3 regions of the Lysinibacillus sp. PWR01 genome follow, and region 2 is predicted to be linked to each of the others. Evidence: riboswitches for the same ligand, from Rfam matches in the RefSeq annotation. Region 2 holds a riboswitch; each other region holds the start of a gene.

Region 1 (6,441 bases), on a different contig from region 2:
TAAACCAGTACAGCGCCGTATTTTATATGCGATGTTTACAGAAGGCAATACAAACGATAAACCGTTCCGTAAATCCGCAAAAACAGTGGGTAACGTAATCGGTAACTATCATCCGCACGGCGATAGCTCTGTGTATGAGGCGATGGTCCGTATGAGTCAGGACTGGAAGGCGCGTCATATGCTCATTGAGATGCACGGGAACAATGGCTCGGTCGATGGTGATCCACCAGCTGCGATGCGTTATACAGAGGCGAGACTATCTGCTATTGCCGCTGAAATGCTACGAGATATTGGCAAGAAAACGGTCGAGTTTGTGCCGAATTTTGATGACCAGGATATGGAGCCAACCGTTTTACCAGCACGTTTTCCAAACCTATTAGTCAACGGCTCTACAGGGATTTCCGCTGGTTATGCGACGGATATTCCGCCACATGCCTTAGATGAAGTACTGGATGCTGTGTTGATGCGCTTAGACAAGCCTAATGTTAGTGTAGATGAATTGATGACGGTGATTAAAGGGCCAGATTTCCCAACTGGTGGTATCATTCAAGGTGTGGACGGCATCAAAAAGGCGTATGAAACAGGTCGCGGCAAAATCATTGTCCGTGCTCAAGCAGTTGTCGAACCAATCAAGGGTGGTAAAGAGCAAATTGTTATCACGGAGTTACCATACGATGTAAATAAAGCGAATCTTGTGAAAAAAATTGATGAGCAACGTGTAGATAAACGACTAGAAGGTATTGCGGAAATTCGAGATGAATCAGACCGTACAGGCTTACGTGTCGTGATTGAGCTGAAAAAGGATGTACCAGGGCAAGGAATTTTACAGTACTTGTTTAAAACAACGGATTTACAGGTAGCTTATAATTTTAATATGATTGCCATCCACAATCGTCGCCCAACGATGATGACATTGCCATTATTGCTGGACGCGTATATCGCCCATCAAAAAGAAGTAGTGACAAACCGCTCCATTTACGATTTACAAAAGGCAAAGGACCGTTCTCATATTGTAGAAGGCTTAATTAAAGCCCTTTCCATTTTAGATGAAGTGATTGCGACGATTCGTTCTTCTAATGATAAGAAGGATGCGAAGCTTAATTTACAAGCGAAGTTTGATTTTACAGAGGTACAAGCAGAGGCCATTGTAAGCCTACAATTATATCGTTTAACGAATACGGATATTACAGAGCTTCGTCAGGAACAGGACGAATTAAATAAGTTAATTGCCAAGCTAGAGGGCATTCTACAAAGTGAAGCCAAGCTAGTACGTGTTATTAAACAAGAGTTGCTAGACATTAAGAAACGCTTTACAGAGCCACGTCGCTCGAAGATTGAGCAAGAAATTGAAGAAATTAAAATTACATTAGATGTCCTTGTGCCAAGTGAAGAGGTTGTCGTGACAGTGACGAAGGACGGTTATATTAAACGTACATCGACACGTTCTCATGCCGCTTCAAACGGGCAAGATTTTGCCATGAAGGATTCGGATTATTTATTGTATGAAGCAAACTTAAATACACAGCACCATCTATTGCTGTTCACAAATCGTGGCAATTATATTTATCAACCTGTTCATGAGCTTCCTGACATACGCTGGAAGGACCTGGGCCAGCATATTTCCAGTATTGTCCCAACAGGGGAAGATGAATCGATTATTGCGGTCTATGGCTTTGAAACATTTGAACAGCCCAATACGTATGTCTTCACAGCCACAAAAGATGGTCAAATTAAGCGCTCACCACTCGCAGACTATGCGGTAACACGTTATTCAAAGCCAATTAAAACGATGAACGTCAAGGCTGGTGATGCGATGATCTATGCATCGTTTGTGACGGATGATGTAGAACTGATGCTAACAACGGATACAGCCTATGCGATTCGTTTCCCGATGGAGGAACTACCCGTTACAGGTGTGAAAACAGGCGGTGTGAAAGGGATCACGCTAAAAGATGGAGAAGCCTTAGTTGGTGTCAATGTGCTACAGCCTGATGTTACACAATATGTAGTGATTGTGACACAGCGTGGAGCCGTGAAGAAAATGAATGTCGCTGAAGTTGAAGTAGCAAGTCGTGCAAAACGCGGACTAAAAGTATTAACAGAGTTAAAAGCAAATCCTCACCGAATTGTAGCAGTTATACAAGCGACAGACGAGGAGCAGGTTGTGATTGAAACCGAAAAAGGCGTTCAAGAGGTAATTGCTGTACAAGCATTGTCTCGTGCAGATCGCCATTCCAACGGTTCGTTTAAAGTGGATATTGCAACAGATGGGGCGATTTCCCATGTATTAACAGCCAAAAAAGAACAAAAACCTAGCTAATATCATGCCCAGTCTCTTAGGAGAGCTGGGCTTTTGTCTTGAATACAATCGCTATTCAAAAATAGCACCTTGTCATTTAAGTGTAACTATGGGTATAATAATCATCGAAAAGTTCATAGCGAAAGAATGTAGGGGGGCTAGTAGTTGCTAGCTGAGATTGTGTCCGATAGACGCTGACCCTTTGAACCTGATTTGGCTCGTACCAGCGTAGGGAACATCTATTCAAAAAAGCAAAGTTTTGAAGAATGATTGTAATACGTCTGGGAGGAATCCTAGGCGTTTTTTTATGTTTTCAAGCAATAGTTTGAAAACCTTGTATACGCTTTCTTCTGGTGACAACATTCATTCATGAACACTTTCATATTACAAACTGGGAGGCTTTCGCATGAAAAAATGGTTATTTATTCTATTGGCAGCACTTTTGACTTTAGTGGGCTGTAGTGACAAGGAGGACAAGCAGGCAACTGACAAGCTGAAAAAGGTGTCTGTGGTACTGGATTGGACACCGAATACGAATCATACAGGTCTGTATGTCGCAAAAAAACTTGGTTATTTTGAGGAACAGGGCTTAGATGTTGAGATAATTATGCCTGGTGAGGCGGGCGCAGATCAGCTTGTTGCTTCTGGAAAGGCAGAATTTGGCGTGAGCTATCAGGAAGGCATTACACAGGCGCGTGTACAAGATGTGCCGCTGGTCTCTATCGCAGCGATTATTCAGCATAATACATCTGGCTTTGCTTCTATTGCATCAAAAGGCATTACATCGCCAAAGGATTTTGAAGGTAAAACTTATGGTGGTTGGGGTGCGCCATTAGAGCAAGCCGTTCTCCAATCATTAATGCAAACAGAAAAGGCAGATATCAATAAGCTAGATATCGTCAATGCAGGGGATTTAGATTTCTTCACAATGATGGAAAAAGACATTGATTTTGCTTGGATTTATTATGCATGGACTGGGATTGAAGCTGAGCTGCGTGGGGAAAAGATTAATATGCTGTATCTAACGGATTATAGTGATCAATTGGATTACTATACACCTGTTCTAGCTACGAATGAAAAAATGCTACAGGACAACCCTGATGTTGTCAAAGCCTTTGTTGCAGCTACATCAAAAGGCTATGAATACGCAATAGAAAACCCAAGTGAAGCAGCTGATATGTTAATCGAAGCGGCTCCTGATTTAGATAAAGAGCTAGTGCATAAAAGTCAGGAATGGCTGGCAGATAAATATCAGAATGATGCCAAGCAATGGGGAGAGCAAAAGCTTTCTGTGTGGGAAAACTATGCAAAATGGATGTCTAGCAATCATGTACTAGAGGGCGAGTTTGATGCGAAACAAGCCTTTACAAATGATTTCTTACCTAAAAAGGAGGCCAATTAAGATGGCAAATTCATTAATCAGTGTGCAAATCATACCAAAGACAGAGAAATATGAAGATGTTATACCTTATGTGGATGCAGCGATTGCTGTGATCGATGCTTCTGGCGTGAAATATGAGGTACATCCATTGGAAACAACGATGGAAGGCGAGCTTTCTACATTGCTCCAAATCATTGAAAAAATGAATGAGAAGATGATCGAGCTTGGTGCCATTAATGTTATTACACAAGTGAAAATTTTATATCAGCCAAAGGGTATTACGATGGATACATTAACGGAGAAATATCAGTAATGAAACGTGCATTGCAAAAGGGAAGGACGATAATTTTTATCGCCTTCCTCTTATTCATATGGGAACTAATCGTGCATTTTGCTGAAGTTCCACATTGGTTATTACCTGCGCCAAGTAGTATTTTGTGGGAAGCCTTTCAGTCGTATCAAACCTTTCTACCACATGTATTTGCTACGGTGCAATTAGCCTTACTAGGTCTGGCCATTGGCATTGCTTGTGGTCTAACGGTGTCGATTGTGTTGCATCGTTTTACATTCATTCGGGAGTTGTTTTATCCAATTCTTATTATGTCGCAAAATGTTCCCATTCTTGTCTTGGCACCATTGCTTATTATTTGGTTTGGCTTTGGCTTATTACCGAAGCTCATTATTATTTGCCTCGTGTGCTTTTTCCCAATTGTCATTGCAGCGATGGATGGATTTAGGCAAACGGCCCCTGAATTAAAGCATTATTTTGCCATGATCGGTGCTACCAAGGCACAAACCTTTTGGAAGCTGGAATGGCCTCATGCCTATCCAGCCATTTTCTCAGGCGTTAAAATTGCTGCTACATATAGTGTGATGGGGGCTGTGATTGCGGAGTGGCTCGGTGCAAAAAAGGGTATTGGTGTTTACATGACCTTAGCTCAGTCCTCCTTCCGCACAGATCGTGTATTTGTGGCAATTTTTGCGATTGTTCTCTTGAGCTTACTATTGTTTAGCGGGATTCGTTTGATTGAAAAATTCATGGTGAAGGGGAGAGGCTATCATGCTCAGCATTCAAAACATCGCTAAATCCTTCGATGCACTAAAAGTCCTTGATCAACTTTCATTTGACGTAAGGGATGGTGAGTTTGTGGCCATTGTGGGTCCTTCAGGCAGTGGTAAGAGCACACTTTTTCAATTAATTGGTGGTGTTTCGCCAATTGATCAAGGAGCCATTTTATTAAATGAAGAGGATATCCAGCAAAAAAGAGGAACGATTGGCTATATGCCACAGCAACCTTGCCTATTACCCTGGCGTACGATTTTAGAAAATGTCACGCTTGTAGAGGAATTGCAGCATAAACCTGATGTGGAACGTGCCAAAGAATGGCTAGAAAAGGTTGGTCTTGCCTCCTTTATCCATGCCTATCCGAACGAACTGTCAGGAGGCATGCAGCAGCGTGTATCGTTCATTCGTGCAATGGTTAGTGATAAGCCGATTTTATGCTTAGACGAACCATTTTCTGCGTTGGATGAATTTACAAGACTGGAAATGCAGGCATGGCTTTTATCCATCTGGGAAGAGTATCGTAAATCAATCCTATTTGTTACACATAGTATTGAGGAAGCTCTCTTTTTAGCGGATCGTATACTTGTCTTAACCAAACGTCCAGCAACTGTAAAAAAGGAAATCATTGTGCCCTTTGAGAGACCACGGAAAGAGGAGATTCGACATTCCGCAGCGTTCACAGCGTTAAAGCAACAGCTATTTACGTATTTACAAGAAGAAAAGGGTGATATGTATGTTGATTGATGCGCATATTCATTTGGAACAGTATAATGATGAGGAAATTCCATTATTGTTGGAAGAGGTCGATGCTGTGATTGCGGTTAGCATGCAGCTATCCTCGTGTGAAAGAACGTTGCGTTTATCGAACAGCTATCAGCAAGTAAAGCCTGCTTTTGGCTTCCATCCTGAACAGCCTTTACTAAGTCCAAGCGACGAGGCAGCTTTATTCGATTGGATTCGTACGCATCAGGATGAGATGGTCGCTATTGGTGAGGTGGGTCTACCTTATTATTTAAGGCAAGAGCAAGCGATTGATGACCGTCCTTATGTGGCGTTATTAGAGCGTTTTGTTGTATTGGCGAAGGAACTTGATAAGCCGATTGTATTACACGCTGTATATGAGGACGCTAGTGTTGTGTGTGATTTGCTGGAAAAGCATCAGCTGCGTCAAGCCCATTTTCATTGGTTTAAAGGGGATGAAGCTGTTGTGAAGCGCATGATCGAGCGTGGTTATTTTATTTCCATTACGCCAGATTGTTTGTATGAAGAGGAGATTCAACAGCTAATTCATGCTTATCCGATTGAACTGATGATGGTGGAAACGGATGGTCCTTGGCCGTTTGAAGGACCGTTTACGAACAAGCGTACATCGCCATGGATGATGCATTCTACAATTGAAGTGATTGCCTCTATCAAAGGACTGTCAATACAGGAAGCGGCCAAAATCATTACGCAAAACACGAAAGCCTTCTATCGGCTTTAAAAGAAAAAGCAGTATAGGGTACGAGTTAATCGTCCTTATACTGCTTTTTATATTTTGTATAATCATGCTCCAATTTTTCGTTCTTTGTTTTCGTTAAGCGTTCATGTGTACTGAAAGCGATAGATTGCCGATTTTTTTCAACATCTTTACCGACTGTGCGTTTTATGTGCATCCGCTTCTTTTTAGCGTTAGACTGTGACACGAGCATAACC
Region 2 (6,441 bases):
TATGCATGTGGAACGTAAGGTACTAAGGCAAGATGCGCCACGTGAACTACAAGTGGTGGAAGCTGAAAAACTAGAGGATATTGATTTATTCCGTTCATTTTTCACCGATATTATCGGCATTCAGCCAGATGAAGATACGGAACGTCTTTTCACAGAGATGCTACAGGAATTATTAGATGAGGAGCGAGAGACAGTAAAATGAAGCCATTAAAGTTAACAATTACTGCATTTGGTCCATATAAAGACACGGAAGTAATTGATTTTCAAGAACTAGGAGAACATCGATTGTTTGCTATTTCTGGTAAAACTGGTGCTGGGAAAACAACCATTTTCGATGCTATTTGCTATGCTCTTTACGGATCAGGCAGTGGGGAGGATCGTCAGGATACAGCTTTACTGAGAAGCGGCTTTGCTCATGATGATGTCTATACAGCTGTAGAACTCATCTTTGAAATGCATGGAAAAGTCTATCAAATCGTAAGACAGCCAGGTCATATTAAAGAAAAAAATAAAACGGTTACTGGGAAGAAAATAGAGCTAGCTGAAGTAAAAGAGGGAAAGCTTGATTATAGTATTGTAGAAAAGCAGCAAACCCTTGAAGTCGATAAGAAATTACATGAAATTATAGGTCTCACAAAAGATCAATTTAGCCAAATTGTGATGTTACCTCAAGGTGAATTTCGTAAACTATTAACCTCTGATTCTACAAATAAAGAAGTAATTCTACGGAAAATCTTTAAAACAGATCGTTTCGGCGTCATGGCAAAAAAGCTTGATGCCAAACGTAAAGAGGCAGAAAGTGACCTTGAGCGTGCCAAACAATTAAAAGAACATTTACTTGGTCAAATAGTCGGCGCCTTACCACAACGTTCTTCCTCTTTATTCACATTGATTGCTGATAATACGGGAAATTTACATCAACTGACGCAGGCACTTGATGAGGAGTTTAGTTTCTATAAGAAATGTATAGAAAATGAACAGCTACAATACGATGAAGCATATAGCCTTCATCAAAAAGAGCAAGAATATTATCGCTTAGCTAAAACGCTTAATGAACAATTCGATGAGCAAGCTAATCGACAGCAACGACTACAGATGCTGTTACAAGAGCAGGATAGATACCAAGCAAAGGAGCAGGAGATTGCTTTAGCAGAACAAGCAGAGCGACTTGTGCAGCTAGAACAACAAGGCAGGGATTTACGTGCTGAACTGAACGTAAAAGAACAAGCCTTTCAACAAGCGAAAGTTAAACAACAGCAGGCAGAAGAACAGTTGCAATGTGCACAAGAAGAATATGCAGTAGAAGAGGCTAAAGAGCCTGAACGTCAGCAAATCTTACAGCAGGAAATGCAGTTACAGGCGTTATTGCCGAAATTTGAAGCGTATGAAAATAATATACAACAGCTGCAAATAGCGGAGCAATATGCTGAAACAGCGAAACGAGCAGTAACTGATAACCTTATGCTTTTGGAAAAAGAACAAGAGCAATTGAAGCATTTTTCTCAAACGGTGGAGGGCTATGAAAAACAGGGTGAGCCATATGAAGGCTACTTAGAACAGTTACCGAAACTACGGGAACAGGTAGCTTTAGTCAAGCAGGTTGAGAAATATAAAAATACAGTAGAGTTAGCAAAGCAGGATGTAGCCGCTTCAGCTATTCTCTATCAAGAAAGCAATGAGGCACTTCAGCTATTGCAGCAACGGTGGTTGACGAGTCAGGCTAGTATTTTAGCCAAACAGCTGAAGGAAGGGGACCCTTGTCCTGTCTGTGGTAGTATGACTCATCAGAAAGCACACAATGAGCAACTGGAAGTTATCGAGCTTGCTGAAGTAGAAACATTAAGAGCAAAGGCATCTTCAGACGAGCGTAAGTATCTAGAACAAGAGGCATTTTTAGCATCTGCACAACAACTTCTTCAAGATGCATGTCAACAACTTGAGGCACAGCATATTAAACAAGAAGACCAAGCACAGATCACCGCTACTTTACATGAAGTGGAGAAAGAAATTGCTACCTTAAAAATTATTCATAACCAATTAGCTGATATGCGATTAAAAATAAAACATCAGCATGATCAAATAGAACAGCTACGAAACAAGCAGAGCAAACTAGAGCAATATTTAGCGGAGCAGATGAAAGAATGGACAAGATTACAAGCGGTTGTAGAAGAACAGCTGAAGCAGATGCCAGCTAACTTACCAACTATACAGCAATTAAAGCAACAACTTACTGATGTCAGTAAACAGAAAGAAAATCTGCAAAAAAGATGGCAAGCGAGTCAAGAAAATTTGCATGTGGCAAAGGAAGCGGCTAGCAATGCAAAATTAACTGTAGAAATTGCCAAACAGTCTTTTGAGGAATTACAGCTCAAAATGAATGAAAAGCTTCAGCAATTTTCAGCAAATATGCAGGAAATAGGTTTCAATAGCTACGAGGAATATGCTAGTGCCAAACGGAGTGCCATGCAATTAGATGCCCTTCGAAAAACATGCAGCGACTATGCTTTACAAGTCCACACTTTGAAAATCCAAATTACCGAAGGGGCTACATATCTTCAAGGGAAAGAGAAGCAAGATTTAGTGTTGATGGAAGCAAGGGTAGAACAGCATCGTATTTCCTATGAGGAAGCATTTAAACGTTTGCAACAGATGAATGGCTTTGCACAAGCATGCCAGGGCTTTATTGAAAAGGTAGAAGAAATAGCGAGAGAGCTTCATTTACTTGAACAGGAAGCAGGGCGAGTAAAGGAACTCTATGGATTATTAAACGGACAAAACGCGAAAAAGCTATCCTTTGAGCGTTATATACAAATTAATTATTTAGATCAAATTACAGAAGCTGCCAATATACGGCTGTATCATTTATCAAACGGTCAATTTGAGCTCAGACGCTCAGATAGATTGGAAAAGCATGCAAAGCAAAGTGGACTTGGTCTTGATGTTTATGATGCCTATACGGATCAATTACGAGATGTTAAAACATTATCAGGAGGCGAAAAATTTAATGCTTCGCTAAGTCTTGCTTTGGGAATGGCAGATGTGATTCAAAGCTTCCAAGGTAATATTCATATTGAAACGATGTTTATTGATGAAGGCTTTGGTTCACTCGATGAGGAATCACTAAACAAGGCAATTGATACATTAATTGATTTACAGGATTCTGGTCGTATGATTGGTGTTATTTCTCATGTACCTGAATTGAAATCTGCGATGCCAGCAGTTTTACATGTAGAAAAAACATTGAATGGACATAGTCAAACACATTTTGAAGTGAAATAAAACGAAGGCGTATTTCCGAAAAAAAGGAATACGCCTTCGTTTATTTTTTTCGAGGTGTGGCTGTAGGCGTTGTTCCCTTTTTTGCAGCCATTACTTTCCTGACGATAGGAATAACAATCGGTGCTAACTTTACTGCGGTTTTCACAACGTTTGATACTTTCATTCAAAAACAGCTCCTTTTACAATTACTACTACCTGTTTCTCTTAAAAATAAAACATTAGCGGATAACGCGAACAGCCTGAATAATATTCCAGATCACAATACCAAGTGAGACGAGGGCATAGATGGCGAATGAAGCAAACCAAATAATCATCACTGTATTATTACTGGAGGTTGGATCTAAACTAAATGTGGAAAAAACAAAGACAATAAAGAACAGGATGCCAAAAACAAAAGGAATTAAATGAGAGACAAGTGCACGAATCGAATGTTTTTTTACATCACTATCTTTTGTCACAATGTACACAATTAATGGAACGATGAAAGGGGCGAAGAAAATACTAAGATAACTAAAGGCAGCTAAAATTTTTTGATTCTCCATAGTTGTACCTCCTTTTTTAATATTTACGCATGAATAATAGCAAAGTTTCAAAAAAATAATGTATGGAAGAGGTTGTAATCCTCCTAGCCTTTGCGTACAATGAAAATGTTCAAATAAATTCAGATGTAACGACCACAAGGGGAGCTGATGATGTCAGCTGAGACTGGGCACGTAATGCCTTGACTCTTCGAACCTGTAAGTTAACGCTTGCGTAGGGATGTGGATAGAAACCGACACTTGTACGATGTGAGGCTCTGTCCTGGCATCGTTTTTTCATTCTCGGGGGAAAATGGTGTCAGAAAGAGACATATCAGCGCATTTCTATTCCTGCTCTTGTATCCTACATCGGAACAAAGGAGAGAATATGTATGGACAAAAAAAGACTGTTAATGCTAGTGGAGATTGCGATATTTGCAGCAATTGGGCTAGTACTTGATCAGGTATCCTTTAAAGTATGGGCACAAGGTGGCTCAGTTAGTCTTGTCATGGTACCTATTATGTTAATCGCGTTTCGTTGGGGCCTAGTAGCTGGGCTAACAACGGGACTACTTGTGGGTGTTATGCAAACAATGTTTGGTTCCTATATCGTGCACTGGCTACAAGGATTACTAGATTATGGTGTTGCTTTTACAGTTGTAGGATTAGCGGCAGTTGTACGTGGACCAGTGTTGGACGCTGCTAAACATATGAACAAAACAAAAATGGCACTTTATATTATAATAGGTACCGTTTTCGCAGGCTTCTTACGATACGCGGCACATACAATTGCTGGTGCTGTATTTTTTGCAGAATATGCTGGCGATCAAAATGCTTGGATCTATTCCATCATCTATAACGGTACATATATGCTACCAGCAACTATATTAACGGCTATCGTTGGTGTTCTTTTATTCACAGCCGCTCCACAATTAATGCAAAGAAAAGCTTAATGCAAGTCCCTTCACATGAGTGGGGGGACTTTTTTGTTGTGAATAGCTCTTATAGCACTTTGCAAAGTAGGAAAGCATACAATATTTAAAGCGTTTATCGTTATACGCATAAAAAGTTATGTTATATTAAAGAATAGATATTAGATGAAAGGGACGTTATACATGATTGTAAAAACACAAGAAGAGATTGAAGCTTTTAAAAAAATAGGACGCATTTGTGCTGAAATTCGCGAAGCGATGAAAGCTGCAACAAAACCAGGTGTTACAACACTTGAACTAGACGAAATTGCTGGCCGCATGTTTGCGGAGGCAGGCGCTATTTCTGGACCGAAGGGAGAATATGATTTCCCTGGGTATACATGTATTAGTGTCAATGAAGAAGTGGCGCATGGTATTCCAGGGAAGCGTGTTATTCAAGAAGGAGATATTGTGAATATTGATGTTTCTGGCTCCTTAAACGGCTACTTTGCTGACACAGGTATTTCATTTGTTGTTGGTGAAGGCTATGAAGACAAAGAAAAGCTATGCCGTGTTGCCAAAAGTGCCTTTGATCGAGCAATGACAAAGGTAAAGGCTGGATCTAAATTAAATCAAATTGGTAAAGCAGTTGAACGTGAGGCGAATGCTAATGACTTAACTGTTATTATGAATTTAACAGGTCATGGCTTAGGTAAATCTTTACATGATGAGCCAAATCATATTTTAAACTATTATGATGCATGGGATTCTACCATCATGAAAGAAGGTATGGTGCTTGCGGTTGAGCCATTTATCTCAGCAAAAGCAGAGCATATCGTAGAAGCTGGTGATGGCTGGACATTCGTGACACCTGATAAATCACTTGTAGCTCAAATCGAACATTCAGTCATTGTGACAAAGGATAAACCAATTATCCTAACGTCATTAGACGAAGAATAGGATATAATGAAAAATCCTGCTAACCAATTTATTTTTGGTAGGCAGGATTTTTTTTAATAAATAAAATGCCAACAAAGAGAACACCACATAAAAATAAGGCGGCTGTAGTGACAAGTAGCTCATCAAAACCATTATGTATGGCGATTCCAATATAAGCCCAAATAAAAACACTTGGATACATAACATCAAAGTGATGGAAACGGATATGTAGCGCAATGGCTCCTCCCAATGTTAGTAAAATCACTGCCCAAAGAGGCGTACTAAGACCAAAGCCGTTCCAACCATAAGCCGTTAATGTAAAGCTTGTATTTGTGATAAAAATAAATGTCATCCATGCTAAATAAATGGAGAAAGGAATACGACCAGACAAGGCTTTGTCCTGAAGAGGGTACGTATTATACAGCATAAATAAATACAAGACTAAGAGTAATGTAATGCCAAGAGAAACAATAAATAACTCATGATGCCAGACGTATACCGTCAATGCTTGCAATATATTTATGCAACTAAAGAGCGCAGACTGTTTCAAAGTTGTCTTTTTGATGTTCATAACTAACCAATAACCGAGTAATAAATAAATGATAATCCAAATTACATGACTTATACTAACCGGTGCAAATACTACAGAAAAACGATTAGCGATTTCTAGCGAAGATTGACCGTTGATGTTCACGAAAAAGGATGAAAAGGTTAGGATGATTGAGACAAGATAAGAGATTGTCATCATGATAAACCGAGGCATGTTTTCCTCTCCCTTCGTGTTAGATTGTATA
Region 3 (6,441 bases), on a different contig from region 2:
GGTTGCTGATCAGGTGCGTGAGGAGATTGGTGCACTTGCTATTGTAACAGGTGAAAGTCTTGGACAAGTAGCGAGTCAAACGCTTGAAAGCTTAACAGCAATTAATGCAGTAACAAATACACCTATTCTACGTCCGCTGATTTCAACAGATAAATTAGAAATTATCGATATGGCTGAGAAAATCGGCACATACGAAACATCTATTCAGCCATTTGAAGATTGCTGTACGATTTTTACACCAGCAAGTCCTAAAACAAAACCAAAGCTTGAAAAGGTGGAGCATTATGAAAGCTTCTCTGATTTTGATGAATTGATCGAGCGAGCAGTGAAAAATCGCGAGGTCTATATTTTCCCTAAGAAAGAAGAACAGCAACAAGATAAATTTGCAGATCTATTATAAGGTTTTAAAAGCCGTCTCAAAGCCCATTTTGAGACGGCTTTTTTGCGTGATTAACGGTATTCCAATAGAGGTACAATTTACCTCTAAAATTTTTGTATTAAAAATCTAATATCGCACATTCTATATTCACAAGGAGGTGAGAGACATGACTTCAAACAACAACCGCAGTTCAAACAAGCTTGCAGTACCTGGTGTACAACAAGCACTTGATCAAATGAAATACGAAATTGCACAAGAATTTGGTGTTCAATTAGGAGCTGAAGCTTCAGCTCGTGCCAACGGTTCCGTTGGTGGTGAAATCACTAAACGTCTTGTACAAATGGCAGAATCTCAATTAAAAGGTATGCCAAACAACCAATAAATGCTGATTAAGCATTTATAAACTTAAAACCAGTGACCGTAAAAGGCACTGGTTTTAGTTTGTTTATTGATCATTTATTTATACGACATAAAGACTTAAACGTAGATACTGTATGTTCAATATCTTCGCTTTGACAGATAGCTGAAATCACAGCAATACCATCAGCACCAGCTTGAAATACAGTATGTGCATTTGTACAATTAATTCCTCCGATTGCTACAATCGGTAATTCAGGATGAAGATAATGAGCCTGCTGTAAAAAAGATGTGCCACAAGGTGGTTGTGCATCACTTTTAGAAGATGTTGCAAAGATTGGACCAATCCCTACATAATCAGCTTGATGGTTAATAGCCGTTTGCAATTCGTCCTGTGAATGGACAGAAACACCAAGAATCATGTTCCCAATTCTTTTACGTGCTACTCCAACAGGTAAATCATCTTGTCCGATATGAACACCATCAGCACCGAGTCGCATCGCTAGCTCGACATCGTCATTAACGATAAAGGGTACACTATACTGATGACATCGTTTTTGACATTGGCGTGCAAACTGTTCATAGGCTAATCCAGTTAACGCATGAGGACCTTTTTCGCGAAATTGAAACATTGTAATGCCTGCTTGTAATGCCTTTTCTAGGATATAGATCGATTGTTCATGATGAGGAACATTGCTCGTACCCATAATAAAATAAAGCTGCAAATCCTTACGTTTCATGAATAATCACCTCACAGGCTTCCTTATGCTGTTGATAAGCAAAATGATTTGTGGGTCCATGACCATTTCCAATCGATAAATCATACATAATTGCTAATTGGATAAACTTTTTAGCTTCAATAATGGCTTCTTCCATAGCAAATCCCCGTCCAAGAAAAGCAGTAAGTGCTGCTGAAAATGTACATCCAGTACCGTGCGTATTTTTTGTTTGGATTCGAGGAGACTGCATCGAAAAAGATCGTCCATTTTTGAAAAATACATAATCAATAGCATAAAGTGGATCTGTTAAATGTCCACCTTTGATGATGACACATTGTACACCAAGTTGTAACAAGCTTTGAGCTACTTCTTTCATATCTTCAAAATGATGAATAGTTCTCCCTGTAAGTGTCTCTGCTTCGGGTATATTGGGCGTAACAACCGTAGCAAGTGGTAGTAAAGTTGAGCATAGTGCATCGATAGCTTCTTGCTGCAATAGGCTTTCTCCACCTTTTGCAATCATCACTGGATCAACAATCAGTGGAATGTTTAGCTCACCGATCATGCTTGCGATTGTTTTGATAATAGCTGAGGAATAAAGCATTCCTGTTTTAATTGCAGTTATTGAAAAATCTTCTACTAAGGCCTCGAATTGTTTTTTTATAAAGGAAACGTCAATTGGGTAAACACCTGTTACACCCAATGTATTCTGTGCAGTTAATGCTGTAATGACAGAGGTGCCAAACACTTTTAATTCCTGAAATGTTTTTAAATCAGCCTGTATACCAGCACCGCCTCCGCTATCTGAGCCAGCAATCGTCGTTACAATATGCATGAAGCTTCACCATCCTTTGACAAACGATGTATAGCATTAAGTAAGGCGATTTGAAAATCACCGATATCTGCAGTAAATGCTGATGCTAGTAAACCTGCTTTTTTATAGTAAGTAAGTGTTTCTGTTAATTGCTGGTAAGGGTTAGGTCCAACACGATAGGCAGCACCGCAAATTGCGCTTAGTAAACAACCTGTACCCGTTACTTCCGTCATTTGTGGATGACCACCAGCAATCCATTGGCTATGCTTACCATCAGTTATAAAATCACGTTCCCCCGTTACAATAACTATGCATTGATAGCGTTGAGCCAATAATGTGGCTTCTGCTTCCATAGCGATGGAGCCATGACCACTATCGACACCCTTTTGTTGCCAATCTACACCGGCTATTGCAGCAAGCTCGCCAAGATTACAGCGAATCACAGCAAATTGTATGTTCTCAAGTAAATGTTTGACGGTTTCCTTACGATAAGTTGTGGCTCCAACGCCAACAGGATCTAAAATAACAGGAATACCAAGTGCATTCGCTTTTTTACCTGCTAATAGCATGGCGCTTTTTGTACGATCATTAAGCGTTCCAATATTAATTAATAGTGCTTGAGCAATCGCTACCATTTCCTCTGTCTCTTGGCTGTCATCAGCCATTACCGGTGAGGCACCTATTGCTAATAAACCATTTGCTTGAAAATTTGCCACTACATAATTGGTGATGCAATGGACGAGTGGTTGCTGTTGACGAATTGTTTGAAATATCATTGTAGTCCTCCTCTGTGGATGGACGTAAGCATGCAAAAAAGGCTCTTTTTGTGTAAAAATGCACGAAAAAGAGCCTTTCATCTGTAAAAAACGATGTCTATTGCTCCCTACGTCAGTATTAACTAACAGGTTCAAAGGGTCAGGTTTTACCTTCTCAACTCTTGCGAGTCCCCCTGCAATCTTGTATTTAGTTGACCAAAATGTACCACACTTTTCATATGTATTCAATAACTAGTTTTCCTATAAACAAAACGTGACTGATGCCATATAGCAAAGTATGATAGTTGTCATGACTTTAAAGAAATTGAGTGTAAACCATTGAAAATAATGAAAAAGGAGTTTTATAATGTGTCATAGCAAAAGGGGGCATTTGCCATGAAAAGACAAGATTTAGTTGCACCAGAATGGTATAACATAGCAGAGGAAATTGAAAAATATGCGCAGGATGCAACAAAAAATGCTTTAATCATTTATGAAGAAAATCAAGACGTCCAATTTATTACATATGCACATTTATTGGAAAAAGCGAATCAAGCAGCACATGTTTTCACCAAGCAAGGCTTAAAGAAAGGTGATGTCATTTTAGTGATGGTACCACGTTCAGTGGAAGCATATATTGTGTATATTGCTGCATTGAAAGCGGGTTTAACCATTATTCCAAGCTCAGAAATGTTAAGAACAAAAGATATTGAATATCGTATTCACCATGCCAATGCTAAAGCGGTTATTGCATTTGAACCTTATATTGAACAATTTGATGAAGTGGGGAATTTACAAGGCATATTGCAATTTGTCATAGGGCATGCACACGAACCTTGGCAGAACATACTTGAAAAAATGCATAATCAACCTACAACTTACATAAACCCTATCCCGACTAAAAGCACTGACAATGCATTTTTAGCCTATACAAGCGGAACAACAGGAAATCCGAAAGCAGCGGTGCATACTCATAGTTGGGGCTATGCACATTTACGAACAACAGCACCACATTGGCTGGGTGTACATGAAAATGATATTGTTTGGGCAACTGCAGCACCAGGATGGCAAAAATGGATTTGGAGTCCGTTTCTTGCTACTTTGGGTAGTGGTGCTACCGCATTTGTCTACAAAGGTAAATTTGAAGCAGCTACTTATTTAGCATTGCTTGAAAAATTCAAAATCAATGTACTATGCTGTACACCAACAGAATATCGTTTTATGGCAGCGCTTGAAAATTTACATGAATATGATTTAAGTGCAATTCGCCAAGCTGTATCAGCTGGTGAGCCTTTAAATAGTGAGATCATTAAAGTTTTCTTGGAAACATTCAAATTACAAGTACGAGATGGCTACGGGCAAACGGAAAATACATTATTGGTGGGAACAATGGTGGGGATGGAGGCGCGAGTTGGCTCTATGGGGAAACCTACTCCTGGCAACACCGTTGAGATTATTAATGATTTGGGCAAACCCGTTACTGTGGGAGAAGTGGGCGATATTGCTGTTCATCGTGAAACACCAGCCCTCTTTAAAAAATATTTAAATGATCCTGAACGTACAAATTTACAATTTCGTGGGGATTGGTATATTACAGGAGATCGTGCCTATAAAGATGAAGATGGCTATTTTTGGTTTGATGGCCGAGGCGACGATGTCATTATTTCCTCAGGCTATACGATTGGACCCTTTGAAGTAGAGGATGCCCTAATGAAGCATCCGACTGTGAAAGAGGCTGCAGTGGTTGCGAGTCCTGATAAAGTCCGTGGAAATATTGTCAAGGCATTTATTGTTCTGCGCAACGATGAAAAAGGTGATGAAGCACTTATTCAAACACTTCAAAGTCATGTGAAATCACTGACTGCTCCATACAAATATCCACGTGCTATTGAATTTGTAGAGGAGCTACCGAAAACATCTTCAGGGAAAATTAGACGTGTCGAATTACGACAACAAGAAATCAAACAACTCCAATCATGATCATTTCCTAGGAAATAATGTCGAAAATCAAAGTTCATGCAAAGGTATGGACTTTGATTTTTTTAATTTTTTTAGGTAAGGTAGGATAAGGAAATAAATAGCATAAAGCTTTTTGCATAGTATTATTGCAAAAAAATGAAACAAATGTGTAATTCATACGTATTACGTGTTAAGGAGGCGGAAAGACATGAATGTAAAAAGGTGGGTTGCTTTAGTAGTTGCAGGTGTTCTTTTACTATTTTCATTAGGAATTAACACCATTTTTGCGCTTTTTAAAGCAGATTTCCTAGGTAATTTTGATAGTTTAATGGCAGGTAATAATTTAGATGTATATGAAAATGTAATTGAAGGGGAAAATTTTGATAAGCGAATTGCTTATTTAAAGGTAGATGGAGCGATTCAAGATATTGGCTCAAGTACATTGTGGCAACCAGTTGCCTATGATCATCAATTTTTCTTAGAACAATTGGATAATATTTTATATGATGAGTCCATACAGGGTGTTGTTTTAAGCGTCAATTCACCAGGTGGTGGTGTGAAGGAATCAGCAGAAATCTATAAAAAGCTTCTGAAAATTAAAGAAGAACGACAAATTCCAATTTATGTATCAATGGATTCTATGGCCGCTTCAGGTGGTTATTATATTTCGGCACCTGCAGATAAAATATTTGCCCATCGTGATACAATAACAGGTTCTATTGGTGTCATCATGCAATCCATTAACTATCAAGAGCTGGCTGAAAAAGTTGGTGTTAAATTTGAGACGTTTAAATCAGGGGAGCATAAAGATATGCTAAGCCCAATGCGTGAAGTGACAGCAGAGGAACGTGCAATGATGCAAGATATGATTAATGAAACGTACGAAGAATTTGTAGATATTGTAGAACAGGGACGTAATATGTCTGAAGCAGAAGTGAAGAAGGTTGCAGATGGTCGTATTCTTGGTGGTACAAAAGCGCTTGAAGCAGGATTAATTGATGAAATTGGTGATGAAGAAGCGGCCATTGCAGCTCTTCGTGAAGATTATGGACTTGAAGATGCCGCTTTATTTGAGTATTCATATGATATGGGTGGCTGGCAATCATACGTTGGTATGAAAATTGGCTCCATGTTTGGTCCATCTGCAGAAGAGAAAATGCTAATGAAAATCATGACGGACTATAGCGCACCGAAAATGATGTATCTATACGGGGAATACTAGGGGGGGAGCACAATGACAAACAATGAAATTGTTATGCAAGGTTCACCCTCTATGGAAAATGGCTTTCTTATGAAGACATCAGGAGAATCAGCAAAGCATAAAAACTATGCATTAAAAACTGCTGGTTTTTGGGTACGATTTTGGGCATTTTTATTAGATGGATTCATTATTTCTGCTGTAGGTGGAATACTCGTTAATCCTATTTTTTATCTGATGGATTGGTCCTTATCTGATTC

The links. A riboswitch is a leader RNA that binds a small molecule or an ion and turns the genes downstream of it on or off. The one in region 2 is predicted to bind thiamine pyrophosphate.
Region 1: linked by a shared signal. The riboswitch ahead of ACEVFT_RS14925 (ABC transporter substrate-binding protein) and the one ahead of thiT (energy-coupled thiamine transporter ThiT) in region 2 are both predicted to bind thiamine pyrophosphate.
Region 3: linked by a shared signal. The riboswitch ahead of thiM (hydroxyethylthiazole kinase) and the one ahead of thiT (energy-coupled thiamine transporter ThiT) in region 2 are both predicted to bind thiamine pyrophosphate.

The regions. Positions count from the first base shown of each region.
Region 1 is NZ_JBHERJ010000073.1:48,161-54,601, forward strand. It holds gene parC (DNA topoisomerase IV subunit A) at 1-2,320, shown strand, start outside; TPP riboswitch at 2,441-2,551, shown strand; gene ACEVFT_RS14925 (ABC transporter substrate-binding protein) at 2,706-3,701, shown strand; gene ACEVFT_RS14930 (thiamine-binding protein) at 3,703-3,993, shown strand; gene ACEVFT_RS14935 (ABC transporter permease) at 3,993-4,766, shown strand; gene ACEVFT_RS14940 (ABC transporter ATP-binding protein) at 4,741-5,490, shown strand; gene ACEVFT_RS14945 (TatD family hydrolase) at 5,480-6,229, shown strand; gene ACEVFT_RS14950 (hypothetical protein) at 6,255-6,437, opposite strand.
Region 2 is NZ_JBHERJ010000038.1:48,270-54,710, reverse strand. It holds gene ACEVFT_RS05640 (exonuclease SbcCD subunit D) at 1-202, shown strand, start outside; gene ACEVFT_RS05635 (AAA family ATPase) at 199-3,279, shown strand; gene ACEVFT_RS05630 (hypothetical protein) at 3,320-3,442, opposite strand; gene ACEVFT_RS05625 (magnetosome magnetite crystal formation protein family) at 3,498-3,821, opposite strand; TPP riboswitch at 3,949-4,056, shown strand; gene thiT (energy-coupled thiamine transporter ThiT) at 4,190-4,750, shown strand; gene map (type I methionyl aminopeptidase) at 4,913-5,668, shown strand; gene ACEVFT_RS05610 (hypothetical protein) at 5,697-6,392, opposite strand.
Region 3 is NZ_JBHERJ010000089.1:125,812-132,252, forward strand. It holds gene thiI (tRNA uracil 4-sulfurtransferase ThiI) at 1-400, shown strand, start outside; gene ACEVFT_RS20825 (alpha/beta-type small acid-soluble spore protein) at 546-761, shown strand; gene thiE (thiamine phosphate synthase) at 832-1,476, opposite strand; gene thiD (bifunctional hydroxymethylpyrimidine kinase/phosphomethylpyrimidine kinase) at 1,466-2,290, opposite strand; gene thiM (hydroxyethylthiazole kinase) at 2,278-3,045, opposite strand; TPP riboswitch at 3,133-3,230, opposite strand; gene mbcS (acyl-CoA synthetase MbcS) at 3,421-5,004, shown strand; gene sppA (signal peptide peptidase SppA) at 5,192-6,205, shown strand; gene ACEVFT_RS20855 (RDD family protein) at 6,218-6,441, shown strand, end outside.